Regions from separate parts of the Brevibacillus sp. YAE8 genome, predicted to be linked through region 1. Evidence: riboswitches for the same ligand, from Rfam matches in the RefSeq annotation. Region 1 holds a riboswitch; the other holds the start of a gene.
The links. A riboswitch is a leader RNA that binds a small molecule or an ion and turns the genes downstream of it on or off. The one in region 1 is predicted to bind glycine.

Region 1 (15,350 bases):
ACCGCAACACTGCTAACAGCTTCTAACTTCATACTGGAGGTAGATGCGTCGCACGTGATGATCGGTAACACCTCAAAACTAGCGAGCTCGATATATGCCGTCTCCTTTTAGGAGGCGGTTTTATTGTATAACGAACCCCCCCAGTTCGACTGGGGGTTTTCGTTATACAATAAGACCTTCGCCACCAATGCGGCAAAGGTCTTTCTCTCGTTGATTATTCGCCGAGATCGACGTTGTGGTACACTTGCTGCACATCGTCCAAATCTTCGAGGGCGTCGATCATTTTTTCAAACTGGGCTTGCGCCTCTTCGGAAAGCGTCACTTCGTTTTGCGCGAGCATGGTCAGCTCGGCGACAGTGAACTCGGTGATGCCTGCTTTTTTGAACGCTTCCTGCACGGCATGGTACTGCTCCGGCTCAGCGTAGACGATGACGGCTCCGTCTTCTTCCAAAATGTCGCGGACGTCTACTTCTGCTTCCATCAAAATTTCGAGCACTTCCTCGGCTGTTTTGCCTTCGAGGCCAAATACGGCCGTCGGGTCGAACATGTAGGCAACCGAGCCTGTCACACCCATGTTTCCGCCGTTTTTGTTGAAGGCGGCGCGCACTTCAGACGCGGTGCGGTTTACGTTGTTGGTCAGGGCGTCCACGATGACCATGGAGCCGTTTGGCCCGAAGCCTTCGTAGCGCAGTTCGCTGTAGTTTTCTTCGGCTCCGCCCTTCGCTTTTTCAATCGCGCGGTCGATAATGGCTTTCGGTACGCTGTATGTTTTGGCACGCTCCAGGACGACCTTCAGAGCGCGGTTCGACTCTGGGTCCGGCTCGCCTTGCTTGGCCGCTACATAAATTTCTTTGCCGAACTTGGCATATATACGACTGGTGCTGGCATCCTTCGAAGCTTTTTTCTCTTTGATATTGTTCCACTTACGACCCATAAATTCCCACTCTCTTTCAACGTCACAGATTGATTGCTTGCAAGACTCCGTAGTCCAATTTCACACTCAACTATTATACCTCAATCTTGTGTTTTTTTACGAGACAATCCTTGTGAAAAAACGTACACGTCGTTTCGGGTGGCTTTTCCTTTCCCTGGCTCTACTTGTTGCTACTGGCTCCTCACTCTGGTCATGATTTTGGTCATAGCCCCGTCAAGTAGATGGCATAAAAAATCCCTTCCGGTCAACAGTGTTCCTCTCATGATACCATGAGGGCTTTTCTCACTGTCTGCCGTAAGGGGATAATACCACTGGTCGAAGACGCGACTTCTCACTCAAAATTCCCCGTTCGAATAATAGCATCTTCCAGAATGAATCTTTTCACTTCTGATTCAAAATAGGCGTAGATCAGAGGGGCAGTCCCCTTCTCTTTTTTTACATAACGAACACTCATTTCTCCATCAAATTGTTGAGAAATGGCAAATTTCGTTTCTGCTCCTCCTGCTGTCTGTCCGATGTATGTGACAACTTCTTCATCACTCCAGCTTTTGGGTACAAGCTCCAAATATCGATTATCGGTAAAAATGGTAAGTGTCACCGGATATTCCGGAATTTCTCCTGCCATTTGAATTCCTATTTCAATCTCATCCCCCTTTTCTATTTTTGTGATACTTATTTGTATTTGATCTAACAAAGCTGTCGCGCGTTTTAGCTGTAAGATATCTAAAGCAAGCAATCCCCCTAAAGCAAGTGCTAGGATAACGAATGCGCTCCAAATGAGTTTTTTCAACCAATCTCCTCCTCATTCTTGTTCTGGAACCACTATTTCTACTTGTTTGAAAATGGCGGTTAGACATAGATTCTGCCTAGCCGCCACATTTCCTTGCTTAGTCAACAATCTCGATATCATAAGATGATTTTTTTGTAATTTGTGTGTACTCATGCAACAACAAAGAATAATAGTTGTACAGAGAACGGTACTTGAAGTAACCACTAAAATTGATTTTCGCTGTGCCTGTATCAATCGATGGTGCTGTATCCATAAAATATCGAACTGCAAAACCTGGAGTCCTGCCTGGGTTTTTATCAAAATCGCGTTCGTCTAAGTAACCAGATGGGAAATAGTTTTCGTTCCATTTAAACTCATACAACAAGTTGTCTGTACCATTACCAGAAATGTGTACCGAACTGGCTTCTACCGGGATGTTCACTACTCCAATTTGTGTTCCAAACCACATAGGGACACTAAATTCTTCTTTTGAATCGTTAATTGGATCCACTGTATTAAAGACCACTGGTTCATCCGATTCAATTCGAAGACGGAAGTTCACTATATCGTGGCTTCCCGTATAATCAACCCCCTCTTCCTCTAGCATGTCCTCAATATCTTCAATCTCTGTTCCCCATCGAAAACTAAAGTTATTACCAGCATCAGTTTCGGTCGTAAGAGGTCCTTGAATTCGGTATCGCCAACCTTTTCCTGTTCCGCCCTGAATTTTTTGGTAGTAATCATCTTCATCTTCAGCATATGCAGTAAGTTTTTGACGGCCATTGTTTTCTTTAACTTTTTTCATCTTGATAGTTTTTCGATCTGCTTTCTCTTTGTTTTTCTTCGTTTTTTTACCTTCTCCATCAAAGATGTACGTTTTGCTTGAACTAGGCTCATCATCATTTTTCTTTTTATATTCAAAAATATTTATTTTTGCTTCGTAGTCTTTACTCGCCTTTTTTTCGACAATCGCCTCAAATTTAACTAGATTGTTATTTTCTGCTATTCCTTTGTAGTAATATGCTTTACCATCTTCGAGGACTTTATCGATTTTTCCTTTCAATTCATAGTTTTCTTTTGTGTCTATATTTTTAAGGCTAGCCTCGAAGGATTCTGTATCCACTTTAAACTTTCCAATAAGGTCTTCTCCGTGCGTTTCAAGAACAGTTTCCTCCTGAGTGCTAGTGTCATAATTAATTGTTTCAACGAATACTGTTTTAGAATGGCCCTTTGGTTCAATTTTCAATCTTTCGGCCTTTTCTTTTGCGTTTATCGGTGTGATAGGTGAAGAAAGTGTTGTTAATGCTAGCATGAGTACTGCAACCATTGATATTGTTTTTTTCATAACCTACATCCCTTCCCATTTTTTGTAACAAACAAATTTATATTAACTTCTTTTCATAAAATTGCAAATCAATAATTTGTTTCTAATTGCACATAGGAATCTTATCAGTAAAGAGAGCATTTAGACCAAACCAATTCACTATTCCACAAAGGTATTGCGTGAACAAATACATGTACCGGTAAAGGATAGCCTCCATTAGCATAGGGAAATCAGTTTTTTTCCTCCAACAAAAACACAGTTCCCCACCAGGAGAACTGTGCATGCTTTGCTGTCTATTTTTTTGTCAACCCTTCGTAAATCGTCTTGATGTTCCACTCCATCATCTTGATGTACGTATCGCCGTCCTCGCCTGGCTTGCCGAGCGAGTCGGTGAACACTTTGCCGACGATTGGCACGCCGGTTTCGCGCGAGACCATTTCCATGCTGCGCGGGTCGATGCTCGTTTCGACGAACAGCGCCGGGATTTTTTTCTCGCGGATCAGGTCGACTACCTGGCTGACCTGCTCAGGCGTTCCCTGGTTTTCCGAGTTGATTTCCCAAATGTAGGCGGCGTCGAAATCGTACGCCTCGCAGAAATATTTAAACGCTCCTTCGCTCGTGACGAGGACGCGCTGCTCGCGCGGGATTTGGCCGTATTGCTTGACGGCTTCGTCATGCAGGGCGCGCAGCTTCTCGATGTACGCCGTTGCGTTTTTCTCGTACGTTTCCTTGTGCGCCGGGTCGATTTTGATGAGGGCGTCGCGTGCGTTTTCCGCGTACTTGATGCCGTTGCGAACGTCCAGCCATGCGTGCGGGTCTTCTTCGCTTTCTTTGCCTTTGGTGGTCAAATGCTTGGCGGCTACGCCTTCGCTCAGGCGGAACACGGGTGCATCCGGGCCGGACTTGCCTGCCGTTTGCATCAGCTTTTCAAACCACGAGTTTCCTGCTTCCAGGTTCAGGCCGTTGTAGAACACGGCATCGGCATCCGTTGTTTTTTGCACGTCTGCTGGCAGCGGATCGTATTCGTGCGGGTTGGAGCCGACGGGAGCCAGGCTGTGGATCTCGACGCGATCTCCCCCTACGTTTTTCACGATGTCGTACAAAATCGAGTACGTCGTCACGACTTGCAGTTTGTCGTCGCCGGATTTTCCGGGCTCGGCCGAGTTGTTTTGCGGAGCGCCGCACGCAGCGAGCAGGACGGTTGAGATGAGAAAGACGAGAAACATGTTCCATTTTTTCATGCGAATTCTCCTTTACTTTGAAAGCTCGACTCTTTTTTGCCGGGCTCGAATTGATTTCCAGACAACCCCGTGCTTGCGGGAGAACAGAAAGGCTAGCAGGAACAGCGCGGTTGCCACCATCACAATCGTCGCGCCCGAAGCCAGATTGTAGGTAAAGCTGAAGTACAAACCGACGATGGCGGAGATGACACCGAAGCCGGCAGCCAGGAAAATCATCACCGACAGGCGATCCGTCAACAAGTACGCGGTAGCGGCCGGAGTAATCAGCATGGCGACTACGAGCACGATGCCCACCGTTTGCAGAGACGCTACCGTCACCATCGTCAGCAAGGTCATCAGCAAGTAGTGGATGAGATTGTTGCGCAGACCGTAGGCGGCCGCAATCGTCGGGTCAAACGACGTCAGCAGCAGCTCCTTGAAGAACGCGTAGACGGTCACGATGACGATCAGACCGATGCCGACGGTCACCCACATGTCGGACGGCCGGACGGCGAGCACGTTCCCGAACAGGATGTGGTACAGGTCCGTACTGCTTTTCAGCATCGTAATCATGATGATCCCCAGGGCAAAAGCCGAGGTGAACAAAATGCCGATGGCCGTGTCGTTCTTGATCCGGCTGTTCTGGCTGACGTAGCCGATTCCGACCGCCGTCAGGACGCCAGTGGCGACTGCTCCCAGGAAAAAATTGATCCCGAAAGCATAAGAGAGAGCAACCCCCGGCAAAACCGCGTGGGAGATCGCGTCCCCCATCAGCGACATGCCGCGCAAAATAATGAAGCTGCCGATGACGCCGCAGATGATGCCCACTACTACAGAAGTAAACAAAGCTTTTTGCAAAAATTCATACTGTCCAATTGCTTGTAAAAAATCCATCACGCCGTTACCTCTACCTTCTCGAGAAATTGAAGTTGATGCGCGTATGCTTTCGCCATGACCTCTCGATTCAGGACTTCATCGACTGTTCCGAACTTGATAAGCTCTTTGTTCAAAAGCAGCAGTTGATCGAAGTAAGCATTCGCCTTGCTCAAGTCGTGGTGGACGACCACGATTGTTTTGTCTTGAAGCTGCAACTCCTTCAAAATCCGGATGATCGTCTCCTCGCTGGCGACGTCGATCCCGACAAACGGCTCGTCCAGAAGGAGCAACTCCGGCTTTTGCGCCAGTGCCCGAGCCAAAAAAACGCGCTGCTGCTGCCCGCCGGACAACTCGCCAATCTGCCGCTTCGCGAAGTCCTCCAGGCCGACTTTTCGCAGGCATTCCATCGCCCACGCCTTTTCCTTCTTCTTCGGAAATTTGAACAAGCCGACGCTCGGGTACGTTCCGATGAGGACGGTATCCATCACCGTGATCGGAAACGTCCAGTCGATCTGGCTCCGCTGCGGGACGTAGGCGACCTGCTTCCGGACCTCATTCACTTCCTTGCCGTAAAACCGGACGTCTCCCTTGTCTTTGCCGATCAACCCGAGCATGGCCTTAATCATGGTCGATTTCCCCGCGCCATTCGGCCCGATAATGCCCACCATGCTTCCTTGCTCGACAGCAAAGGTTACGTCCCGCACCACCTCGACTCCAAAGTAGGAGACGTGAAGCTCTCTGACTGACACCGCACTATTCATGAGATTCCCTCCAATTAACCAATCGTTCGTGTACGTTCTCGGTTGTTGTTGACCGTTGCTTCCGCTGGACAATTCTTTATGACTGGCTCATATATGCTTATACACAAAATTGTGGTTGTTAACCAATAATATTCACCCTAGCAAAATAATATGCTTGTGTATAAAAATGTTTCCCTAATGCAAAATTTAAAGGATATTTATCCTGCTGTCAATCCTCATTTTCATTTTCCGCCCAGGAAAACGGGTTTCGCGCCGCCGTTTTCCTGCCCAGAGCCGCCACAGAACCGCGCCAGAATATAGAAAAAGCACAGCCCGCATCTATCGAGCTGTGCTTCTTTTTATTCACTTCGTTCCGCTTTTGTTACACCAGTTGCAGCGAAATATACTTCACTTCCAAATACTCCTCGATGCCGTGGTGGCTGCCTTCGCGGCCAAGCCCGCTTTCCTTCATGCCGCCAAACGGCGCTTGCGCGACAGATGGCGCCCCATCGTTCACCCCGACAATACCGTATTCCAGGCTTTCCGAAAACGTGAACGCCCGCGCCAGCGACTGCGTGAAGACGTATGCCGCCAACCCGTACGGCGTCGCATTCGCCCGCCGGATGACTTCCTCATCGTCGGAAAACGTGCTGACAGGCGCGATCGGCCCGAACGTTTCCTCCTGCATGCACACCATCTCATCGGTTACATCCGAGAGCACGACCGGCTTCATGAAGTAGCCAGTGGCTCCCGCGAGAACCGGGCTGCCGTGGAGCGTCGCCCCTTTGCCCACGGCGTCGTCAATTTGCTGCTGGACTTTTTGTACGGCTCGCTCGTCAATCAACGGCCCGATCTCGACGTCGTCTTCTGTTCCCTGGCCTACGCGCAGCGCGGACACCGCCTCTGTCAGCTTTTGCAGGAACGGCTCTTTCACAGCTTCATGCACATAGATGCGGTTTGCGCAAATGCACGTTTGCCCGGCGTTGCGGAATTTGGACTGGACCAGCCCTTTGACCGCCGCGTCGAGATTCGCGTCCTCTGCCACGATAAACGGCGCCAGGCCGCCAAGCTCCAGGGAAATCTTTTTCACGGTATCGGCCGCTTTGCGCATCAGCAGCTTGCCCACCGGAGTCGACCCGGTGAACGTCAGTTTTTTCACGCGCGCATCGTCCATCCAGACATCGACGACTTCCGCTGCCTGCGAAGTCGTCACGATGTTGATGACGCCTGGCGGAATCCCCGCCTCGTGGGCGCACTCCGCCAAAAGCAGCGCGGTCAACGGCGTCTGTTCGGCTGGCTTCGTCACCGTCGTGCAGCCTGCCGCGAGCGCTGGCGCGATTTTTCGCGCAATCATCGCCGCAGGGAAATTCCACGGCGTGACGGCCGCCACGACACCGACTGGCTGCTTCTGCACGAGAATCCGCTTGGAGGCGGCGGAGGCAGGAATCGTCTCGCCGTAAATCCGCTTTGCTTCCTCGGCGTACCATTTGATGTAGCTGTTCGCGTACTGCACCTCGCCTCGTGCTTCTGCGAGCGGCTTGCCCTGTTCCAGCGTCATGACGTACGCGATCTCGTCCAGGCGGGCTGCGATCGTCTGGTGCCAGCGCTCCAGCAACGCCGCGCGCTCATAGGCGGTCGTTTTCGACCAACTGGGAAAAGCGGCTTGCGCAGCGTCGACCGCCTGCCGCGCTTCTTTCGCGGAAGCGTCCGGCACGCTGCCGATGATTTCCAATGTCGCGGGATTTTGCACCGCGACGCGTGCCGCAAGCGTCACCCACTCTCCGTTCACGTACATGCCTTTGTTCCATTCTTGTTGTCTCACGCTGCCTTTTCCTCCTTTTCATTTGCCGTGAACAATTTCTCTTTTTCACCGCGCAACCAATCTTTTCCATATAATAAGACGCACAGCAAAATTCCAGCGCCAAAAGCCATCGCCGCTCCTTTGATGACGAGAATCGCCCCTACGACACCCGCGATGCCCAGGTCGCGCTGGCTGCGCGCCTGCATCACGCCAATCCGCACGCTGACGTAGCCTTGGACGAGCAGCGTCAGGGCGACGGCGACGCCGAGAATCGGCTGGACCAGACTGACGATCGGCAAAAGCAATAAACCTGTATTCGTACCCCAGCGAAACGATCCCGCACCGCCGAAAAACGAGTCCATCGCTTTTTTGCCTTTTTTGAACCGCTCCACCACTACGACCTGCATCGCGGCCCACATCGGCCCGCACATCGTAATGTCCGGCCCGATCAGGCTCATCAGCATGTTGCGTCCGCCAAAAATCATGTGCGCCCGGTCCGGGTTGTAGTCGACTTTTTCATCGAGCCGCACTTGGTCGGACTCGGACAAAAGCGCTTTCGTCTTCAACACGTCGCCAAAGACGACGAGATACGTTGCGAACACAGCCGGAATCGCCGTAATGAAAAAGGAGAGCGACGGCAAGCCCAGCCCGAAGACGGTGTACTGCGACCAGAGCGTGGCGAAGTCCGGCTGGCTGAAGCCCCATTGAATGTCCGGCCACTTCGCTTCCCCGAACAACGGGGCGACGAACACCGCGAGCAAGATCGCAGGCAAAATCCCGAGGTTGCCGAGCAATGCCCACCCTTTCCCTTTTTGTTTCAACCCTTCAAAATGTTTGGAAAAAACGAGATAAAAGCAAAAGCCGATACAAATGGCAATCGTGTACGGGAACAGGTCGAACTTCCCGCCCTTTTCAAAAATCGAGGTAATCGCGCCAATCCCCGCGCCGAGAATAATCCCCGACTTGATCGCATTCGGCACGAAGTTGACTACCCGCTTCGCTAGTCCGGTGACCCCGAGCAAAATGGATAACAGCCCAAGCGTCAACTGAAAGGCGATCAGCGCGTACACCCGCTCCTGCCCTTCCGGAAACTGCTCGACAAACAGCACAATCAGCGGAATCGCCGGCGTAATCCAGCCGGGAATGACCGGATCGCCCAAGAGGTGGTGGAGCAAATACAAAAAGCCATTCAAAATGACAACGGCCAGTCCCACCTCAAACGGCATGCCCAGATGGTCGGCGAGCAGCGTGATCGCGCCGAGGTCGACGGCGCACATCAACAGTCCTTGCAAATAATCGGGCCATTCAAAGCGATAGTGTACAAACGGCAGCCGGATCTTGAACGGTCCGGCCGGAATGTACGGGGTTTCTTCACCCGCTCTGCGTTGTTTCCACTTCATACGATGTCCCCCTTTTAGTAAGCTGCTCGATAGATGTCTTCGATATCTTTTTTCCGCAAAGCGCGGGGATTGTTTTTCAAAAGGCGGGTTTGCTTCATCGCCTCTTCGGCCATCTCGGCGATCGCGGATTCCGGAATGTTGAACTCGCGCAGCGACTGCGGAATTTCCACGTAACGGCACAGGCGCGTCATCGCTTCAATCGCTTTTTCCGCCGCTTCGTCCAGGTTCAGTCCGGCGACGTTTTCCCCGAGCGCCTGCGCGATCTCCCCGAGCTTTTCCAGGCAGGCGATCTTGTTCGCCCGCATGACGTAAGGCAGCAAGAGCGAATTGCTCACGCCGTGCGCCATGTGGAATCGTCCGCCGAGCGGGTAGGCCAGCGCATGGACAGCGCCTACGCCCGCGTTGCCGAAAGCAAGTCCGGCCATCAGCGACGCGGTAATCATCGCTTCGCGCGACTCGATGTTATCCGGGCACGCGTACGCTTTCGGCAAGTGAACGGCAATCAGTTTCATCGCGCCAATCGCCAGCGCGTCCGTCACCGGGGAGGCGAACTTGGAAATGTAGGCTTCCACCGCATGCACCAACGCGTCCACGCCGCTCGCAGCGGTCACGCTCGGCGGGCACGTAAGCGTCATCACCGGCGAGACGATGGCGACGTCCGGCAGCAGGTAAGGGCTTACAATTCCTTTTTTCACTTGCTCTTTCGTATCCGACAAAATCGAGATATTCGTCACCTCTGAGCCTGTCCCCGCCGTAGTCGGAATCGCGATCAGCGGCAAGCCCGGCTTTTTCACCAGATTCGTGCCAAAATATTGCTCGATGCTGCCCTCGTTCGTCGCCATGACGGAAGCTGCCTTGGCGATGTCGATTGCGCTGCCGCCGCCGACTGCGATCAGGCCGTCGTAGCCCCCTTCGCGGATCATCTGCACACACAAGTCGACGATCTCGATTTCCGGCTCGGGGTTCACGTCCGAGAAGACGCCCGCCTCCATCGGCAAAAGCGCTTCCACCTGCGCGACTACCCCGGCCTGAATGAGAATTTTGTCCGTCACAATCATTGGACGCGCCACTTTCAGACGGGCAACCTCCTCGGGCAGCAGCGCCAGCGAATCCCGCCCTGTGACCAGTTTGTTTGCAGCGGCAAAAGTAGAAATGTTCATGATGTCACTCTCTCCTTTCTGTATGCCGCTACGTGAAAAGCAACTCCCGTGCCAAGCGGAAAAAAGCGGGTGCCAATTTCGCTCCGCCACCTGCGGGAAAAACGACCTTCCCCCCAACAGCGGCAAGCCTTTTCTCACTTTTTTGTCACATTTTCCGCAGCACAGTTTGTTTCGGCCAAAAGCAACCGTTTACATTCGCTGTTTGATTATAATTCAAATCAAACTTGCGCATTTGATTCATTATCAAATCAAAACTCATACCCTTCCCCTTTCGACACATCCGCTCACCTGGCTAGCGGAAAAAACGACGAATGATTGTCGTTTCCTGCTTGTCATCTGGCCTTCCGTCAATCAAAAATGTTTTATGTTTAAAATAATCTGTTAATTAGGAATTTTCATTTGACAACCTTTTTGGAATATTTTACTATCATAAGAACGCACGCGAATATCTGACGCGGATGAATATTGCGGGAGAGACTAAACTCGCCGTTTAGCACCGAAGGAGCAAATCCTGACCGCTCAGGACAAATCTCTCAGGTAAAAGGACAGAGAAAAGTAGGAACCGGTCTATTTTTCCCGTTCCTTTTTTTGTTGCAGAAAATAGGAGTGTTGTGCGTTCACCATGAAACAGCCGTTCCATTTGCCTCGAAAAAAGGAGGGAAAACTGCCGACAAAACCGCAAATTTTCTGCCTCGCTCAAAAATGTAAGCGTTTTTTTCGATGGAAGTAACTTAATGATGTATTTATGCTGGGTCGCTATGTTAAGATATGAATTATAAAGTTTCATAAACTTTTTGAAAGGTCGGCGGTTGGTTTTTTACCAACAGCCGCAAACGAATCAAACGCATGAGAAATGAGGGGGATCACATGCAACAGCAAAATTTGGCGAGGGGCCTGAAAAACAGGCACGTTCAACTCATCGCGATCGGCGGGGCCATCGGAACGGGATTGTTCCTCGGTGCGGGCAAATCCATTCACCTGGCCGGCCCATCCATCCTGTTTGCTTACTTGATTACTGGGATTATTTGCTTTCTGATTATGCGCTCGCTCGGTGAACTTCTCCTTAGCAACCTGAACTATCATTCCTTCGTTGACTTCGTAAAAGACTACCTCGGCAACATGGCCGCGTTCGTCACAGGCTGGACGTACTGGTTTTGTTGGATTTCGATTGCCATGGCCGACTTGACGGCTGTCGGAATGTACACGCAATACTGGTTCCCTGAGGTTCCGCAATGGATGCCGGGATTGATTGCGCTCGTCATCCTGCTCATCATGAACCTGGCAACGGTCAAGCTTTTCGGCGAAATGGAGTTCTGGTTCGCGCTCATCAAAGTCATCGCGATTCTCGCTTTGATCGCCGTCGGAATCTTCATGATTGTCAAAGGCTTCTCGACAAACTCCGGCGCGTCCAGCTTCAGCAACCTGTGGAGCCACGGCGGCATGTTCCCGAACGGCATCAACGGCTTTTTACTCTCCTTCCAGATGGTCGTGTTCGCCTTTGTCGGCATTGAGCTTGTCGGGCTGACTGCCGGGGAGACAGAAGACCCCGAGCGCGTGATTCCAAAAGCGATCAACAACATCCCGATTCGCGTGCTGCTCTTTTACGTCGGCGCTCTGATCGTCATCATGAGCATCTATCCATGGAACGCCATCATCCCGACCGAAAGCCCGTTCGTTCAAGTGTTTGCGGCTATCGGTATCGCGGCTGCCGCAGGTATCGTCAACTTCGTCGTGCTGACCTCCGCCGCTTCGGCATGCAACAGCGCCATCTTCAGTACAAGCCGTATGCTCTACTCGCTCGGCAAGGAAAATAATGCGCCTGCGTCCATGACCAAGCTGACAACGCGCCAGGTGCCTGCCAATGCCTTGTTCTTCTCGACTGTCGTCGTTCTCATTGCGGTTGTGTTGAACTACATCATGCCAGAAGGCGTCTTCACTCTGATTACGAGCGTTTCGACGGTCTGCTTCCTGTTCATCTGGGGCATTACCGTGATCTGCCACCTGAAGTACCGCAAGACAAGACCGGATCTGGCAAAAACAAACAAGTTCAAAATGCCGCTCTTTCCGTTTGCCAACTACCTGATTCTCGCTTTCCTCGCGTTCATTCTCGTCGTGCTCGCGCTTGCCGAGGATACGCGCGTGGCCTTGTTCATCACTCCGGTCTGGTTCATCATGCTCGTCGTGATTTACAAGCTGCGCAAGGCTAAAGTCGATCAGGTGAAAGTATTGGAAAACTGATCGCCAGCCAAACAAAAAACACATCCGGCTTCCGATGTGTTTGCATGGCAAGGACAAGCATCCTGCGACTGCACCAGGCATTCGCAGGATGCTTTTTATTTGCTCGCTTCCGGCTCGTTCTCTACGCGCAGTTGCAGCTTTTTCATCTTTTGGACGAGTGCGCTCTGGCTGATGCCGAGCGCTTCTGCCGCCAACCGGGTCGTCTTGTGCGTCTGGATCGCCTTGCCGATCATGCTCCGCTCCAGACGGGCGACCGCTTCGCGCAAAGACGTCGGTTCTGCCTGCGGGAACACTTGCTGGAGAAAGTTCGGCAAATCGCCGACGTCAATCGTGTCGTGAAACGTCGTGACCACCAGCCGCTCGACCAGATTCGCCAGCTCCCTGATATTTCCCGGCCAGCTATAGTTCGTGAGCCACTCGTAGCATTCCAGTGTCATCGTCTTTTCTTCCTTGTATTTCTCATTGAATTTTTCCAGATACGACACCAAGAGCGGGACAATCTCTTCCCGGCGTTCGCGCAGCGGCGGCACCTCGAAGGTGACGATGTTCAGCCGATAGTACAAATCCTCGCGAAACAGCCCCTCGCGCACGAGTGTAGCCAGGTCGCGGTGGGTAGCCGTAATGATCCGCACGTCCACATGGCGGACTTCGGTGGAGCCGACGCGCATGAATTTGCTTTCCTCCACTACTTTCAACAGCTTCACTTGCAGCTCCAGCGGCAAGTCGCCGATCTCGTCCAAAAACAGCGTGCCGCGATGGGCGCTCTCCAAAATGCCGATTTTCCCCTGCTTGAGCGCGCCTGTAAACGCCCCCGGCTCGTAGCCGAACAACTCGGCCTCGACCAGATGGCCCGGGATCGCCGCGCAGTTCAGCTCCATGAAAATTTCGTTCGCGCGGCTGCTGCGGGCATGGATGTATTTGGCGATCATGCTCTTCCCCACACCCGTCTCGCCTTGCAGCAAAATTTTCGCATCTGTCTTGGCGACCTTGTCGGCCAGCCGGAACAGCGAGCGCGTCGCAGGTCCGAGCACGACGTCCTCCAGCCCCGTCTGGTCCGGGTGCGGCAAATCGCTGTGCAAAAGCTTCTGGCTGTCCAGCTCGTGCTTGAGGCGAATCAGCTCGGTAATGTCCCGGACGCTGCTGATGACGTACAAAATTTCGCCTGCGGGAGACAGCACAGGGGTGGCAGAGACGATGATCTTGCGGCTGTTGCGGATCGTCTGGATCAGCGTCACCGGCCTTCGCGTGCGAATCGTTTCCAGCGAAGCGGACACCGAAATCATGCCTTGCTTGATGAGATAGCCCATGTGCTGGCCGATGACCTCTTCCTCGCGAATGCCCGTAATGCGCTGGTACGCCTGGTTGACAAACAGCGTGACGCCTGCCCCGTCCGTAATATAGACGCCGTCGTACAGCGCATTGAAAACAATCTGGCAGACCGGGCTTTCAAAAAAAGCGCGAAGCTGCGCCTGCGAGCTGGCCTGCCTCTGGCGGTCCGGCAGGTTCACCTCGGGCACGACGTACTCGACAATCGGGCGCGTCAGTTCCCCGCGATGAATGGCGTGGGCGATCGCTTCCACCGTCAAATAGCCGAGAAACTCACCCTCTTCGCTGTACACTTCCTGCACTTCATTTTGATCTGGCGAAAAATGCGCGACTGCTTCCTCAACCGTCATCGTAGGACGCAATGAATACATGGGCTACTCTCTCCTGGATGTCATGACCTGATAAATGAACGAAAAGCTTTCTCTATCATTTTACACGCTCCGCCCTCGAATCAAATATCCCTTCGATCGCGATTCCATTTTTACGTTTGAGCAGAAACATAAAAGGAAAATAAGAAATAAGGCTGAAATTCAACGCCCCAAACGTGTACGCCAAGATCGTGCCTGCCAGCGCGAGCAGACTGTCCGGGATATTCGTCGCGGCCGCAGTGCTCGTGTGGTCCACCGCGCGCATCAAAAGCAGGACAACCAGTTGGAAAAGCCCGACCAGCAGGCCGAGAGAAAAGCCGGCCCCTACACACAGCTTGAGATAAGAAGAAATTTTCAAATATTTCACAGTCAACGACGTGTACATGCAAGCCCCCCTTTGCCTTCATCCAATATTTTATACGTCAACCTGAATGGAGTCCTGTCTTTTCTCGAAAGTTTTTGCGATTACATACAAATAGCGAGGTCGCTCATGAAAACTTTTCACGTCAGCCATGCCCGAAAACTGACCATCCTCATCCTGTTAATCATCGTCGTCGCCTTCTCTCTGTCCGGCTACATCATGCGCTCCCAGACCAATCGGATCATGAAAGTCGAGATCGAGAGCAAACTGACTCTGCAAAGCCAGGCGCTGGCGGAGCGAATGAACGCATTTTTCGCCCAGAAAAGCTTTCTCATCAAGCAGATGAGCACCAACCAGTCGATCGTTCGCTACTTGCAAACCGTCAAAACGCGGGACGATGCGTTTTCCAACCCGTATTACCCGGATGTGGCCGCCGCACTGGACGGCATCCAAAAGCTGGACCGCAACTTGGGACTCGTCTGGATTTCCAGCCAGGCGGGCAACTTCACATTCGGCAACACAGACGAGCTTACAGGGCCAGACTGGTCGCTCCAGCAACGCCCGTGGTACCAGGACGCCGTTCGCACAGACGAAGTCGTTTTTTCTGGGCCGTACGAAGATTACTTGACCAAAAAAATGGTCACCAGCGGCACCATGAAGCTGAAAGAGGACGGGAAGCTCTTGGGCTTCGTCGCCATTGATATTTTGCTCGACGACATTCCGGAAATGCTCGGCAGCTATCCCATCGGCGAATCCGGCTATGCCATCCTGCTCTCCAGGGACGGGACGATCATGTATCACCCGAACCCCGCGCTTGTCAGTCGGCAAAAGCT
Region 2 (15,350 bases), on a different contig from region 1:
GCGAGCGGGAAAGCGACCGTCCAGAACACCCGCCATTCGGAAGCCCCCATCGTCCGCGCGGCATTTTCCAGGCGGCGATCCACTCCGGTAAACGCCGCGACCGCACTCTGGTACATCAGCGGAAACGAAACGACGACAGAAGCGATCACTGCGCCTGTCAGCGTGAAGACGACCTGGATGCCGAACCATTGGAACAGCAGTTGGCCCAAAACTCCATTTTTTCCGAACAGCAATAGCAGGCCGAAGCCGACGACCGTCGGCGGCAGGACGAGCGGGAGCAAAAAAAACGACTCCAGCACGTTTTTGCCCCAAAACTCCTTCTGCGTCATCCAGCGCGCGCCGAGCATGCCGAGCACAAAAACAAAGGAGGTGGATAGCGCAGCCACCTTTAATGAGAGCATCAACGGTGTCAAATTGGTTTCCATAACGCTCGCCACCTCCGTTTTCTTATTGGAATCCGTACTTCTGTAAGATCGCCTTTCCTTTGTCGCTTGTCAAGTAGGCAAGGAAAGCTTTTGCTGCATCTTGATGCTGGGAAGCGCTGACGACCGCTCCTGGGTACACAATCGGCTTGTGCCATTCCGGTTTGGCTGTCGCGAGCACCTTCACATCTTTGGAGATCGCCGCGTCGCTGGAATAGACGATTCCGACTTCGGCGTTGCCTGACTCTACGAAGGTCAGCACTTGGCGAACGTCACTGCCGAATACCATGCGGCCAGACAAGGACTCCCACAGTTTCAGCGTTTCCAGCGACTCTTTTGCATAGCGGCCTGCTGGAACGGTTTCCGGCTCGCCGACTGCGATGTGCTTGATTTCCGGCTTGTTCAGTTCTTCAAAAGAACTGATGGCAAGCGTGCTGTCTTTGCCTGCCACGAGCACGAGCGCGTTGCCGGTAAAGTCCTGACGCGTATCTTTTACGATCAGTTGTTTTTCATCCAGCCCGTCCATGTCTTTTTGGCTGGCAGACAGGAAGACGTCAGAAGGAGCGCCCTGGGCAATCTGGGTAGCCAGTTTTCCCGAGCTGCCGAAGTTGAAGGTGAGTGTCGTGCCAGGGTTTTCGGCCTCAAAAGAAGTTTTCAGTTCGTTTAAGGCATCCGTCAAGCTTGCCGCTGCGGAAACCATCAGCTCCGCTTGTGGCGCTTGTTGCTGCGCATTTTCTGTTTTGGCAGGTTCAGTCGCCTGCGGAGCGGGTTGTGAAGTCGAGCATGCGCCGAGCATCAGGGTGAATGCTGCGCATAGAGCGAGCCATTGCTTTTTCATTGGAAATTGACCTCCATTTGTTATGTCTAGTTATAACTAATTATAACTGGATATAAATGAATTATAGTAGCTTCTTGCGAATAATCAATTGCGAATTTAGGAGAATGGAAAGAAAATGAAAGGAAAGAACGGAACGGAGGCCAAATATGACTGACGAAAATTCTTATACAACGGAAGAAATCGCAAAGCTTTTGCGCATCTCGAAGTTGACCGTGTACGATCTGATTAAAAAAGGCGAGCTGCCCGCTTACCGTGTCGGCAGGCAGATGCGCGTAGACAAAAGCGACCTGGAGGCGTACAAGGCGCGGGCAAAAGGCGGCTATCGCCCGGCGCAGGCGGCATATTCCGCCCCGCTGCAGGGACAAGCCCAACAGACAATAGAGCAGGCGCAATCGACAGGGACGCGCCACGTCATTATTAGCGGGCAGGATGTCAGCCTGGACTTGCTCGCGAGCCATCTGGAAAAGCGCGAGCTGTCGCTGCGGCCGCTTCGCTCCTACGCCGGCTCGCTGAACAGCCTGGTTGCCATGTACACGGGCAAAGCCGATATCGTCAGCACCCACTTGTTCGATGGAGAGACGATGGAGTACAACGTGCCATACGTTCGCCGCATCCTGACCGGGCATCGCTTTCTCGTCGTCAACATGCTGGCGCGCTGGGCCGGCTTTTACGTGCAGGAGGGCAATCCCAAACATATTTTGTCCTGGACCGACCTGACCAAGCCGGGAGTGCGGATGGTCAATCGCGAAAAAGGCTCGGGGGCGCGGACGCTGATTGAGGAACAGTTCCGGCTGGCGAAAATCGCAGGGCGCGACGTGAACGGCTACGAGCACGAAGAGACGAGCCATCTCGCGGTGGCGGGAGTCGTCGCCCGCAAGGAAGCGGACGTAGGCGTCGGGATCGAAAAGGCAGCGCGTCTGGTCGGGGTGGAGTTCGTGCCGATGGTGAAGGAAAGGTACGATCTCGTTATGCTCAAAACAAAAGAAAACGAAGCCTTGCTTGCTGCCGTCCTCGACATTCTGCGTTCTGCCGCTTTCCAAAAGGAGATGGAGGCAGTCGGCGGCTACGATCTGAGCCAGACAGGAAAAATCATATACGAAACATGGTAGGAAATTCGCCGTTCGCCCAAGCTGCTGACAGGGAGGCGGCTTTTTCATTTGCGGCAAAACAGATCGACAAAAATGGCGATTTCTCTACAGAATCTCCTGAATTTCTACTCACTCTGTTTTTTATTTGCTACAATGGAACAAAAATGAACGCTTGCAGCCGAGCGATTTTTTGGGGGCTGTCATGAAGACTTTGCAAAAAACGAGTTTATTGGTATGTGTAACGATTCTGGTCATGTTTGGCTCTATCGGCATCATCAGCTATTGGCCAGCGATTTCCAAATGGTTGGAGACAAGCCAGGCGACAGGCGCGGAACAAACCGGAGCCGATCCGTTTTCATACGATCCGCCGCTGCCTTCCTACGTGAAGGATTTGCATCCCGTCTACAAGATTCAAGCCGAATTACATACGTCTGAGGCCAAAATTACGGGGAAAATGACGGTCGAATTTGACAATCCGCAGACGGCAGACCTGCGTCTGTACGTCTACGATTATTTGTGGAACAAAATGACGGTCAAGTCGATCCGCTACAAAGACAAGCCGCTTGCCTTTGAACGCGGCCTGTCCACGGTCAAGCTGGCAAACCCGCTGGGAGCGGAAATGCGCGGGACGCTCGCGATCGAGTTTGAAAATCCGGTGCCGCGCAGAGGGACGCGCTTTGGCGTCAAGGACGACATCTGGACGCTGACGACGTGGTATCCGATGCTGGGCGCGCAAAACCAGCAAGGAAAATGGTACGATCCGCCGCAACGGGTAGATTTTGGCGATCCGTTCGTCTACCATTACGCCGACTACGACGTCTCCTTCGTCTCCCCGAAAGGCTACAACTGGGTCAGCTCGTGGGGCCGGGGCAGTACAAAGGCAGTCGAGGGCAGCAAGCAGCTAATCCGCTACGAGGGCAAAAAGCTGCTCAATTTCGCCTTGGTCGGCAGCCCGCTGTATCATGTGGAGACGATCCAGATGGGGCCGAACCTGTCTGTCGATATTGCGTCCGTGGACAAAGGCAACATCCAGCGGATCAAGACGATTGCGGAGTCGGTGTTTCCTACGTACAACGACTGGTACGGACCGCTTCCGTATCCGCACGTCGCGATTGCCGAGACGAGCACGGGCACGACGTATGCGATGGAGTACGCCAATCTCGCCATTTTCAAGCGCGACATGTACCAGCGCAATCTGATCGACCACTGGCTGCCGCATGAAATCGCCCATTTGTGGTGGTACAACAGCGTGGCGACGCTGGAAGCGTCTCACGGCTGGCTGGACGAAGGGCTTGTGGAGCTGAGCGTGTACCATTACTTGCAAAACCGGTACGGAGCGCAGTCGGCCTCCACGCTGCTCGATGAGTACAATCGCGACGCCCGCCGCTTGCAGGAGCGCTACCCCAACGGCAGCCTGGACAAGCCGTTGCAAAAGTTCGCGACCGAAGAAGAGTTCCATTGGACGTGGTATTCGAAAGGGGCGCTGCTGTTTGACCATTTGCGCAAGCAGATTGGCGATGACGCGTACAAACGTTTTCTGCACCGCGTGCAGCAAAACTACCACGGCAGCGTGATCGGGGCCGAGCATCTCGACCAGGCGCTGGGGCAAACGCTGCAAGGCGAAGCGAAATACTTCGTGTACGCGACGAAAAAGCCGAATCGCGAAGGCCTGGGCGCTGTGCAACTGGAGCCGTACATCACGACGATCATCAACAACATGAGCTTTTATCCGTCCATTCCGGCCAGGGCGACAGGCGGCACGGTGTATTTGCCGTTGCGCGAGCTGGGGGAAAAAATGGGGCTTGCCATAAGCTGGGATCAGGAAAAGCAGATGATTCGCGTAAGAGGCAATGGCCGAGAAGTGTTCGTCAAGGAGCGGGAACGCTTCGCCATCCGCGATGGGCAAAAGCTCGACCTCGGTCATCCGCTGACGGAAATCAAGGAGCGCACGATGGTGCCGCTGTCGTTTTTCGCTGACGTATTCGAATGGGATACGGACTACAATCCAGCCGAGAAAACCGTAAAAATTCAAACGCGAAAAGCGAGTGGAAAGGTGGCGGAAACAAAATGAAAAACTTGATTCTGGTCGGCTTTATGGGAACCGGAAAGACGACGGTCGGCGTCGCGCTGGCCGATTCTTTGGGAATCGCGCACCATGACCTGGATGCCGCGATCATCGAAAAGGAAGGCTGCTCCATCCCGGAGCTGTTCGCCCGGCACGGGGAGACGTATTTTCGCGATGCGGAGTCCCGCCTGCTGTCACAGCTTCTGGACGATGGTCCGCAAGTTTTGACGACAGGCGGAGGGGCTGTCCTGCGCAAGCAAAATGTCGAGGTCATGCTGGCAAAAGGAACCGTGATCGCGCTTTATGCCAGCGAAGAAGAATTAATCAGGCGGCTGGAAAACGATACTTCGCGCCCGCTGCTTTCCGGCGGGGTGGCAGAACGTGTGAAAACATTGATGGCGGAACGCGCGGGGGCGTACGATTTTGCCCCGATCCAGGTGGATACGACCGGAAAAAGCCTGGAGGCGATCGTGGACGAAATTAAGGCGCAGGTGGTTGAAAGCGCAAAAGACGGGAAACAATAAAAAAGGACAGCGCTATTGCCGGAAAAAAGACGGCGTGTATCTGCGAGTACGAAGGAGGTCACGTGCGATGTCCTTTCAAGAGTATTTGAAGTACCTGACGAAATTGTTTGTCCAGTACATGGATACGCCAAAAGATGAACGGCGTCAGCGAAAGGCTCCGCGTGAGCCTTGGTCGGCACGCTGGTTCGGGGCGATCCCTATGTCGATCCGGCTGTTGTGGCGCAAATAATCCTACCTTGGTAAGCGGACGGAGGGTGCGGTGCGTATGGCGAGAGTAGCGGTAGAAAAGTCCCTTTCCCAGATTCGCAAAATGCTGTGCGATAACGGCTATGATGTCGTCGATTTGGGAAACTGGCAACAGGTGGTCGACGCGATCGTGATTACGGGTCAGGATATAAACGTCTTGGGCGATCAGAACAAGACGATTACAGGTGCGTCGGTAATCAATGCAGAGGGAATGACGGCCAATGAAGTTTTTCATGCCGTACACGAACGCCTTTCCCCAACCGATCATCATTGATCGAAAAAAGCCAAAGGCTGCGCCTTCGCTAGACAAGCATGCGCAGCCCAATCAAAAACAAGCTCTCCGCCAGCGACTGGCAGGGAGCTTGTTTTTTTGCCAAAAGCGACGGATCAGCTCTGCGGCTGTCCCGCTACGTAAAATTTTCCGACCTTGTCAGCGTAAGCGTAGGGGACAAAGCGCAGTCCTTCATCCCATACTCCCACGTAAGCGTTTTGATCGTTCCACAAATGAAGCGAGCCGACGACGAACGGGGCGAGCACCTGGGAGTGGTACAGCGGAACGGTCAGCGTCACGGGTGCATCGCTTTGCTGCTGCCACAACTGCGGCCATGAAATTGCGCTGTCCCCGTACAACTGGCTGACCCAGCCGATCTGGTCGAACGGATCTCTTTGCGCCCGCTGCAGGATGCGCGTCTCTGTTAGCCGCTGCCCGGTCTGTACCAGATTTTGCGCAGCCAGGCTGCGAAAGACTGGCTCGTTTGCGGCGAAGGAAGCGGGGTACGCTTCGCCTGTTTTGGCGTTCACCAGTTGCGGCGACGACTGGCGGGCGATCAGCCAGTGGGAAGCGAATCCGTCGTAGACAGGCTCTGCGGCAATTTCCCGCGGGGCAAAGGCATCGTCGAACAAAATGTATTCCCCGACCCCGTATTCCAACAGCACGAATTTTTCCTGGGCAGGCGCTTCGACGGCCTCTCCCACGACCAGGTACCCTACCTGTCTGTCTGCTTTTTTGATGCTGACCAGCCACTGATGTTGATTCGGGCCGAGCGTCTGCACTTCTGTATCGGCTTTTTGCCACTCCTTGAATTGCGGATCGCGGTTGGCGAGTTCGTTCATCCACGTCTGGATTTGGGCGTGAAACTCTTTGTCCCAGCTCTCCTCTGCGTGGACAGGCCAGGCGAGCAACGCAAAAGACAAGAGCACCCCGAGAAGGGGGAGGAATCGTCTGGTCACAAACATGCACCACCTTTTGTACAGGCTAAGCTTATTCCTATTGTAACCAGCTATGACAAAAAGATTTGTTGCAACTTGTCAGTTCCGCAGCACTTCTTCTCGCTGATCTTTTACATGATTCGCCCGGATGCGGGGAGATGGCGCACCGTTTTTGCCGGATGCGCTTTAATGACAGGCGGAGCAGAGTGCAAGTAAAACAGTCCGCCGTTAATAAAATGAACCTCGATGCGCGGCTCGTACTGCCAGCGCAGCTCGTCCATCCGCCGCTGTTTTTCTTCTTCCGGCGTGCTTTTTTTCCATTCCTCCTGGTTGATTTCCTCGCGCGGCGTCACCTGGACGCCATTGGCACGTAAAAAGTCGAGGATTCGCCCGCCGGAAGAGCGGTATTCGTCAAGCGTCTGCGCAGCTTCGACAACAGCCTCCCTGGCGGGGACGGCGTCGCGCGCAGGCAGCGGGATCGAGGCTTTTTGCTCCGGGGACTCTACCGCTTCCGCCTCGGCTGCTTCTGTCTCGCTCTGTTCGGCAGGCGGCTCTCGTCGGGCCAGCTCTTCGTAGTAGGCGGCGAGGATGTCCAGCTCCTCCGTCAGTCGCGCCCGCGCCTCTACGGCCCACTCCTGGTCTTCCTGCGCGATGACCGCATCGACCTCCTGCCGGGCCAGCTCCAGCGCGTCTTCCACAGACAGCTTCCGGTCGAGCGTGTAAAAGTAGTCCGGGATCGCGGGCGCAAGCGTCAACTGAAACAAAAACGAGGAAAAGTCGTGCACGAGGCGCGGCTGATGCAGGTTGATCCCGAGATAGAGCATGATGTCGCGCCGCTTGTCGCAGATGAGCGATACTTTCAGGTTGAGCCCGAGCCAGGGAACGAGCGGCGTGGAGCGACGCTTGCCGGTGCTTGGCAAGGAAGCGGTATTTTGCTCGTACATGCATAAAAAGCGCCCGTGCTTTTTCGCCGAGGCAAAAATTTGCTGCATGCGCGCAGCGCCCAGATGCAGATGCTCGGCCCGCAGCCCGTCCGGCATCCGGTCCGGGTGAAACGCAAAGGTGAGCACGAGCGGCTGGTAGGCCAGGTTCATTTTGTCGACCCAGCTCCAGTAAAACGGGCGGTTGCCGATATCCTTGTCGACCTCGACCGGAAGCTTGACCGTCAAGTAATCCGGGTGGGCTTCGACGATGTGCGCGGAAAAAGTCGCGAGGTAGCGCTCTACAAATTGCCTGACCTGGTTGGCTTGCATCAGGAGAAACCTCTTTTCTTGTGTGCGTTTTTTCTGCTACTGCTCTGCCGCTTCCGACAGGGCAGGGGATGCGTGCTGTTGTCTGCTGGCGCGGATGGCGTGGCCCATGTTGTCGAGCTTCAACGCCATTTCGCGGGCCGATTTGGAATCCATGATGATCTGCGTCAAATTTTCTTCCAGCGACGAGTTGAGATTCAGCCGCTCCACGATGTCGTCCAGCTCGCCGATGACCATCTCGAACAGGTCGATTTTTTCGTACAGCAGCTTCAAAATGTGCTCCTCAATCGTGCCGACGGTGGACAAATTGTAAATGTGCACGTCCCGCTTCTGGCCGAGACGGTGGACACGGCCGATCCGCTGCTCGACGCGCATCGGGTTCCACGGCATGTCGTAGTTGATGACCTGGTTGCAAAACTGCAGGTTGATCCCTTCCCCGCCAGCCTCTGTGGCGATCAGTACTTGCGCGCGGTTTTGAAACAAATCGGTCATCCAGTCTTTTTTGCTGCGCTTGAAGCCGCCGCGAAACGGCACAGAAGTAATGCCGTGGTCATGCAAATATTTTTGCAGGTAGTTTTGCGTCGCCCGGTACTCGGTGAAAATGATGACTTTGTCGTTGATCTCCTGGATCAGCTCGACCGTTTTGGCCGCCTTGGAATGCGTCTCGATCCGCTTAATCATCTCCACCAGCTCCAAAATTCGGCCGCGCAGGGGGGAGTCTTCGCTGGTGCGCTGGTGCATGTTGTACAGTGTCATGAACGAGGCTTCCTTGCTGGAGCAAACCTCGCGCTGCAACGTAATCAAGGCGAGCGAGTTGAACAGGCCAGCTCCTGTCTGGTACTGGTCGCGCACAAAGCGGGTGACGCCCTCGTACAGCTCCATCTCTTCCTGCGACAGCTCAATCGGAATCGACTGGACGCGGCGACTGGTGAACTGGATGCCGCCGTCGCTTCGCTTGTTGCGAATCATCACCTTTTCAATTTCTTCGCGCAATTTGTCGCTGTTTTTCGACTGTCGCTTTCCTTCGACGTAATTGGAGGAAAACGACGTGGAGTGGCCGAGGTGCCCCGGCTTCAACAAATTAATCAGGTTGTACAGCTCGTCCATTTCGTTCTGGATCGGCGTAGCCGTGAGCAGCAGGCAATATTTTTTGCGAATTTCCTTCACGAACTGATAGTTTCGCGTCCGCTTGTTTTTCAGCTTGTGCGCCTCGTCGATAATCAGCATGTCGTAGTCGATGTCGAGGACGTGGCGGCGGTGCGGATCTCGTTTCGCCGTGTCGATGGAGGCGACGACGACTTCATGCTGCCGCCACATGTACTCCTTTTTTTGCGCCACGGCGGGAATCCCGAATTTTTGCTGCAACTCCTTCGTCCATTGGATGACGAGGGAGGCGGGGACGAGCACGAGAATTTTTTTCGCCAGGCCCCTGACCATGTACTCCTTCATAATCAGCCCGGCTTCGATCGTCTTGCCCAGTCCGACCTCGTCGGCGAGGATCGCGCGTCCGCGCATGTCGTTGAGCACTCGCTCCGCCGTTTGCAACTGGTGGGGAAACGGGGAGAGCAGCGGCAAGTATTTCAGGCATTGCAACTGATCGAACTCGCGAACAGCCATGGCCTCTTCCGCTTCCAGCGCCAGCTTGAACAGCTCCCACTTGTCCCAGGGGCCGTCTTCGTGCATTCGCTCCGTCAGCGGGGATATCCAGCTCGTGTCAAATGAAACAGGAATATTCGGCATATACGTTACTCCTTTACACAGCTCTGCCATAACTTTCATGCGCTTTATCAAAAAACTTAACATTTATGATCGTGTTCATCATTTTGTTAAGTATTTCTTGATCTGACTGTTAATTTGCATATTTTCAACGGCGGACTCTCATGGTAGGATATAGAGGAAGTTCATTCATTAGTATGGAAATCATAGCAAAAACTTATGTATGACCATCTAACCAACGCGAATGATAGTAGCAGGGAGAGACTGCGCGAACCACTGCAGCGCCGAAGGAGCAAGCCGGGAACGGTGAATCTCTCAGGCAAAAGAACCTCTACTGGACGCAACTCTGGAGAGAGCTCGAAATCGGAGCCACCAAAGGGGAAACTTGCAAGCGCGGTGATCCCCGCCGCGCTTGATTGGCAAGGTAACTCTCAGGTACCAAGGACAGAGGAGGAGAAATGGGCACCGTTCTTTTGGTGTACCCGTTTTTTCGCCTCTGTTTTTTCATGGGGAGAAATGCCGACTAACAGTTTTTGGGAGGTGCCACACATGTCCAATCTGAAAAGAACGCCACTGTTTGATTCCTACGCAAAATACGGCGCCAAGACAATCGACTTCGGCGGCTGGGAGCTGCCTGTACAGTTTTCCAGCATTGGCCAGGAGCACGAGGCCGTTCGGACGAAAGCAGGTCTGTTTGATGTATCCCACATGGGAGAAGTAGACGTAAAAGGCGAGAGTGCGCTCGAATACTTGCAGCGCGTCACCACCAACGACGTGTCCAAGCTGGCTGTCGGGCAAGCGCAGTACAGCGTGCTCTGCTACCCGGACGGCGGTACGGTCGACGATCTGCTCGTTTACAAATACGCGGACGACCATTACCTGCTTGTCATCAACGCAGGAAACATTGACAAAGACTATGCATGGCTGGAAGAGCACCTGATTCCGGGTGTCACGATTGAAAACATTTCGCCGCAAACGGCGCAAATCGCCATTCAAGGGCCTTTGGCCGAGTCGATTTTGCAAAAGCTGACCGCCACAGACCTGTCGAAAATCGGCTTCTTCCGTTTCGAGCGCGACGTAGAGGTCGCTGGCATTTCCGCTCTGGTATCCCGCACAGGCTATACAGGCGAGGACGGCTTTGAAATTTACCTGCCTGCAGAGCGTGCCGCTGAACTGTGGGACGCGTTGCTTGAAGCGGGCAAGGAAGACGGGCTTCTGCCTTGCGGACTTGGCGCGCGCGACACGCTGCGCTTCGAAGCGAAGCTGCCGCTGTACGGCCAGGAGCTGAGCAAGGACATCACGCCGATTGAAGCAGGCATCGGCTTCGCGGTGAAGGTGGACAAAGAAGTGCCGTTCATCGGCCAAGAGGTGCTCAAGGCGCAAAAAGAAAACGGCGCGCCGCTCAAGCTCGTCGGCATCGAGATGATCGACCGCGGCATTCCGCGCACGCACTATCCGGTCTACGTCGGCGAAGAGCTGGTGGGCGAAGTGACGACAGGCACGCAGTCCCCTACCTTGAAGAAAAACGTCGGATTGGCGCTCGTGAAAAGCGAACATGCGGCGCTTGGCACCCAACTGGAAGTGGAAATTCGCGGAAAACGCCTCAAAGCAGAGGTTGTCGCCGCTCCGTTTTATAAACGTCCGAAAAACTAAGCAATCGCCCACTATACATCCTATTTTGAGGAGGACAACGTTCGTGAAATACCGCTACCTGCCCCAAACCGATCAGGACAAGCGCGAAATGCTTGAAACTCTCGGCATTTCCAGTGTAGAAGAACTGTTTGCAGACATCCCGGAAGAAGTGCGCTTCAAAGGGGCGCTGAACATTCCGGAAGCTCTGTCCGAGCCTGATCTGGTGAAATACTTCACGCGTCTGGCTAATCAAAACGTGAACTTCAGCACGCACGTCAACTTTTTGGGTGCTGGCGTTTACCAGCACTATGCGCCAAGCACAGTCAACCACATGTTGCTGCGCGGAGAATTTTTTACCGCCTATACGCCTTACCAGCCTGAAATCAGCCAGGGCGAGCTGCAAGCCATTTTTGAATTCCAGACTATGGTGTGTGAACTGACCGGAATGGAAGTAGCGAACTCCTCCATGTACGACGGAGCGACTTCCTTGGCAGAAGCGGCGATGATGGCGGCTGGTCACACTGGCAAAAAGCGCGTCATCGTTTCCCGTGCTGTGCACCCGGAAGCGCGCGGCGTTCTGAAAACATACGCGTACGGTCAAGGCGTAGAGCTGGTTGAAGTCGGCATCAACAACGACGGCGTAACCGACACACAAGCTCTGGAAGCGCTGATTGACGAAAACACAGCGGCCGTTATCGTGCAATATCCTAACTTCTTCGGAAACGTGGAAGACTTGGCAGCGGTCGAGCCGATTGCTCATGGCAAAGGCGCTCTGTTCATCGTTTCTTCCAACCCGCTTGCGCTGGGCGTATTGGAAGCGCCAGGCAAACTGGGCGCTGACATCGTGGTGGGCGATATGCAACCGTTCGGCATTCCGGCATCGTTTGGCGGACCACACTGCGGATATTTCGCAACGACTACCAAGCTGATGCGCAAAATGCCAGGCCGGATCGTCGGGCAAACCAAAGACGAGAACGGCAAGCGCGGTTTCGTACTGACGCTGCAAGCTCGTGAACAGCATATCCGTCGTGAAAAAGCGACTTCGAACATTTGCTCCAACCAGGCTCTGTTGGCACTGGCGGCTGCGATCACCCTGACTGCGCTCGGAAAACAGGGCGTACAGGAAATGGCGATGATGAACTTGCAAAAAGCGCATTACGCCAAGCAAGCGCTGCAGGCAAAAGGTCTGGAAGTGGTCTTTGCCGCTCCATTCTTCAACGAATTCGTAGTCAAACTGTCCAAGCCGGTGGCAGAAGTAAACAAAAAGCTGCTTGACGCTGGCATCATCGGCGGCTACGATCTGGGACTGGATTACCCGGAATACGCGGGCCATACGCTGCTTGCGGTAACCGAGCTGCGGACCAAGGAAGAAATCGACACATTGGCGGCTGAATTGGAGGCGATCACACGTGCGTAACGACCAGGAAAAAGCACTGATTTTTGAAATGAGCAAACCGGGCCGTGTGGGCTACAATCTGCCGGCATTGGATGTACCAGAGGTAGAGGTGGCAAGCCTGCTGCCGAAGCACCTCATCCGCGAGACTCCTGCTGAACTGCCGGAAGTATCCGAGCTGCAGTTGGTTCGTCACTACACCGAATTGTCCCGTCGCAACCACGGGGTAGACAACGGCTTCTACCCGCTCGGTTCTTGCACGATGAAATACAACCCGAAAATCAACGAAGACGTTGCCCGCTACCCAGGCTTCGCGCAGACGCACCCGTACCAGCCGGAAGAAACCGTACAAGGCGCACTGGAGCTTTTGTACAACCTGCAAGAAGAGCTGGCTGAAATCACCGGGATGGACGCAGTTACGCTGCAACCGGCTGCGGGGGCAGCAGGCGAGTGGACAGGTCTGATGATGATCCGCGCGTACCACGAGAGCCGCGGCGAAGGCCACCGCACAAAAGTCATCGTGCCAAACTCCGCGCACGGTACGAACCCGGCTTCTGCAGCGGTAGCAGGACTGGACACCGTCACGATTGCCTCTGACGAGCGCGGCCTGGTCGATATTCAGGCGCTGCGCGATGCCGTAGGCCCTGATACAGCGGCACTCATGCTGACCAACCCGAACACGCTCGGTCTGTTCGAGGAAGACATCGTGGAAATGGCGAAAATCGTCCACGAAGCAGGCGGCCTCTTGTATTACGATGGAGCGAACGCGAATGCGATCCTCGGCATTGCCCGTCCAGGCGACATGGGCTTCGACGTGGTGCATCTCAACTTGCACAAAACGTTTACAGGCCCTCACGGCGGCGGCGGACCAGGTGCTGGCCCTGTCGGCGTGAAAAAGATTCTCGAACCGTTTTTGCCAACGCCGATCGTGGCGAAAAAAGAAGACGGCAGCTTCTACTGGGACAGCAACCGTCCGGCTTCCATCGGCCGCGTAAAAGGCTACAACGGAAACTTCGGCATCCTCGTGCGCGCTCACAGCTACATCCGCACCATGGGTCCGGAAGGCTTGCTGCAAGTGTCGCAAAATGCGGTGCTCAGCGCGAACTACATGATGCGCCGTCTGGCTACGGCTTACCATCTGCCGTATGACCGCGTCTGCAAGCATGAGTTTGTTTTGTCTGGCGTGATCCAGAAAAAGCTGGGCGTACGCACGCTCGACATCGCCAAACGCTTGCTCGACTTCGGTTATCACCCGCCAACTATCTACTTCCCGCTGATTGTCGACGAGTGCCTGATGATTGAGCCAACCGAAACCGAAACGAAAGAAACGCTCGACGAGTTCATCGACGTTATGCTGCAAATTGCCCGCGAGTGCGAGGAAACGCCTGAGCTTGTACAGGAAGCGCCGCATACAACCGTGGTCAAACGTCTGGACGAAGCGACAGCGGCGCGCAAGCCGATTCTGCGCTACCAGCCGCAAGCACAATAGCTCTCTTTTGGAAAAGCCGCCTTTTTACAGGGCGGTTTTTCTTTCCGAATGATGCTATCATGAACAGATGGGATTGATCCGACATTTCGGGGAGAGAGAACCAATGATGAACAAAAGGATCGTATTTACAGGCGGCGGCTCCGCGGGGCACGTCACCGTCAACCTCGCGCTCATCCCGCGTTTTTTGCAGCAAGGCTGGGAGGTCGCCTACATCGGCTCGACGACAGGGATCGAGCGGGAGCTGGTCAGCAGGCTCGACGGCGTGCGCTACATCGGCATTGCGACAGGCAAGCTGCGCCGTTATTTCGACTGGAAAAACTTCACCGACCCGCTGCGCGTAGGCAAAGGCGCCTGGCAAGCTTACCGCTTTCTCGCAGCCTGGAAGCCGGCTGTCGTCTTTTCCAAAGGAGGATTCGTCTCCGTGCCCGTCGTCTTTGGCGCCTGGCTGAATCGGCTGCCTGTCGTCCTGCACGAGTCCGATCTGACGCCGGGACTCGCCAACAGGCTGTCGCTGCCTTTTGCCGCTAAAGTGTGCGCGACGTTTCCCGATACGCTCCAGCATTTGCCCAAGGGCAAAGGGACACATGTAGGGGCGATCGTTCGCGACGAGCTGAAAACAGGCCGGAAGGAAGCGGGGCTTGCGCTGTGCGGCTTTTCCCCGGACAAACCGGTGCTGCTCGTCATGGGCGGCAGCCTGGGGGCGAGGCGGTTGAACGAAGCCGTTCGCGGCACGCTCGACGCGTTGACCAAGCGTTTTTCTGTCGTGCACATTTGCGGCAAAAATCAGTTGGACAACAGCCTGAAGCGGGACGGCTATCGGCAATTCGAGTACGTCCAGGACGAGCTGCCTGACCTGTTGGCGATGACCGACCTCGTCGTCTCGCGCGCAGGCTCCAATGCGATTTACGAGTTTTTGCAACTGCAAAAGCCGATGCTTCTCGTGCCGTTGTCGCGGGCGGCGAGCAGGGGAGACCAGATATTGAACGCCCGCTCTTTTGAGCAGCAAGGCTTTTGCGAGGTGCTCGAAGAGGAAGCGTTGAGCGCAGACAGCCTGATCCGGGCGCTGGACCGTTTGCAGCAAAAGCGTCCGGCGATTACGGAGAAGCTGCGCGCCGCAAGCGAAAAGCAGCAGGACGCGCTGGCGCAGGTCATGGCGATCATCGAGGAGACGGCTCGTTGATGCAGCCGATCCAAGCCTTGCCGCCCTATGGGGAGAAGCGTAAAATGAAGGTGTTGTGATTAGGGAGGTACATACGATGGAACAGTGGCGCTATATCGTGACGGAAGCGATGTCTCCGGCGATGAACATGGCTGTGGACGAGGCGATTTTGCAGTTGCACAGCGAGGGCAAGGTGCCCCCGACCGTTCGCTTTTACACGTGGGACCCGGCTACTTTGTCGATTGGCTATTTTCAAAAGGCGATCAAGGAAATCAATCTGGAGGAAGTGCAAAAGCGCGGGCTGGGCTTTGTCCGCCGC

Region 2: it holds a riboswitch for glycine, as region 1 does, so the genes downstream of both, gcvT (glycine cleavage system aminomethyltransferase GcvT) here and AC27IT_RS05095 (amino acid permease) in region 1, are expected to answer to the same signal.

Annotation. Positions count from the first base shown of each region.
Region 1 is NZ_BAAIYG010000002.1:456,347-471,696, forward strand. It holds gene AC27IT_RS05050 (YebC/PmpR family DNA-binding transcriptional regulator) at 215-934, opposite strand; gene AC27IT_RS05055 (hypothetical protein) at 1,266-1,724, opposite strand; gene AC27IT_RS05060 (hypothetical protein) at 1,822-3,048, opposite strand; gene AC27IT_RS05065 (metal ABC transporter substrate-binding protein) at 3,321-4,268, opposite strand; gene AC27IT_RS05070 (metal ABC transporter permease) at 4,281-5,141, opposite strand; gene AC27IT_RS05075 (metal ABC transporter ATP-binding protein) at 5,141-5,884, opposite strand; gene AC27IT_RS05080 (NAD-dependent succinate-semialdehyde dehydrogenase) at 6,246-7,685, opposite strand; gene AC27IT_RS05085 (hypothetical protein) at 7,682-9,064, opposite strand; gene AC27IT_RS05090 (iron-containing alcohol dehydrogenase) at 9,079-10,224, opposite strand; glycine riboswitch at 10,683-10,783, shown strand; gene AC27IT_RS05095 (amino acid permease) at 11,092-12,462, shown strand; gene AC27IT_RS05100 (sigma-54 interaction domain-containing protein) at 12,558-14,159, opposite strand; gene AC27IT_RS05105 (hypothetical protein) at 14,215-14,541, opposite strand; gene AC27IT_RS05110 (response regulator) at 14,647-15,350, shown strand, end outside.
Region 2 is NZ_BAAIYG010000003.1:271,795-287,144, reverse strand. It holds gene modB (molybdate ABC transporter permease subunit) at 1-425, opposite strand, end outside; gene modA (molybdate ABC transporter substrate-binding protein) at 448-1,260, opposite strand; gene AC27IT_RS06845 (helix-turn-helix transcriptional regulator) at 1,407-2,369, shown strand; gene AC27IT_RS06840 (stalk domain-containing protein) at 2,551-4,419, shown strand; gene AC27IT_RS06835 (shikimate kinase) at 4,416-4,937, shown strand; gene AC27IT_RS06830 (YqzE family protein) at 5,005-5,166, shown strand; gene AC27IT_RS06825 (YkuS family protein) at 5,203-5,457, shown strand; gene AC27IT_RS06820 (hypothetical protein) at 5,571-6,419, opposite strand; gene AC27IT_RS06815 (YqhG family protein) at 6,524-7,645, opposite strand; gene AC27IT_RS06810 (DEAD/DEAH box helicase) at 7,682-9,382, opposite strand; glycine riboswitch at 9,603-9,699, shown strand; glycine riboswitch at 9,700-9,816, shown strand; gene gcvT (glycine cleavage system aminomethyltransferase GcvT) at 9,908-11,011, shown strand; gene gcvPA (aminomethyl-transferring glycine dehydrogenase subunit GcvPA) at 11,055-12,407, shown strand; gene gcvPB (aminomethyl-transferring glycine dehydrogenase subunit GcvPB) at 12,400-13,872, shown strand; gene AC27IT_RS06790 (undecaprenyldiphospho-muramoylpentapeptide beta-N-acetylglucosaminyltransferase) at 13,979-15,052, shown strand; gene AC27IT_RS06785 (lipoate--protein ligase family protein) at 15,129-15,350, shown strand, end outside.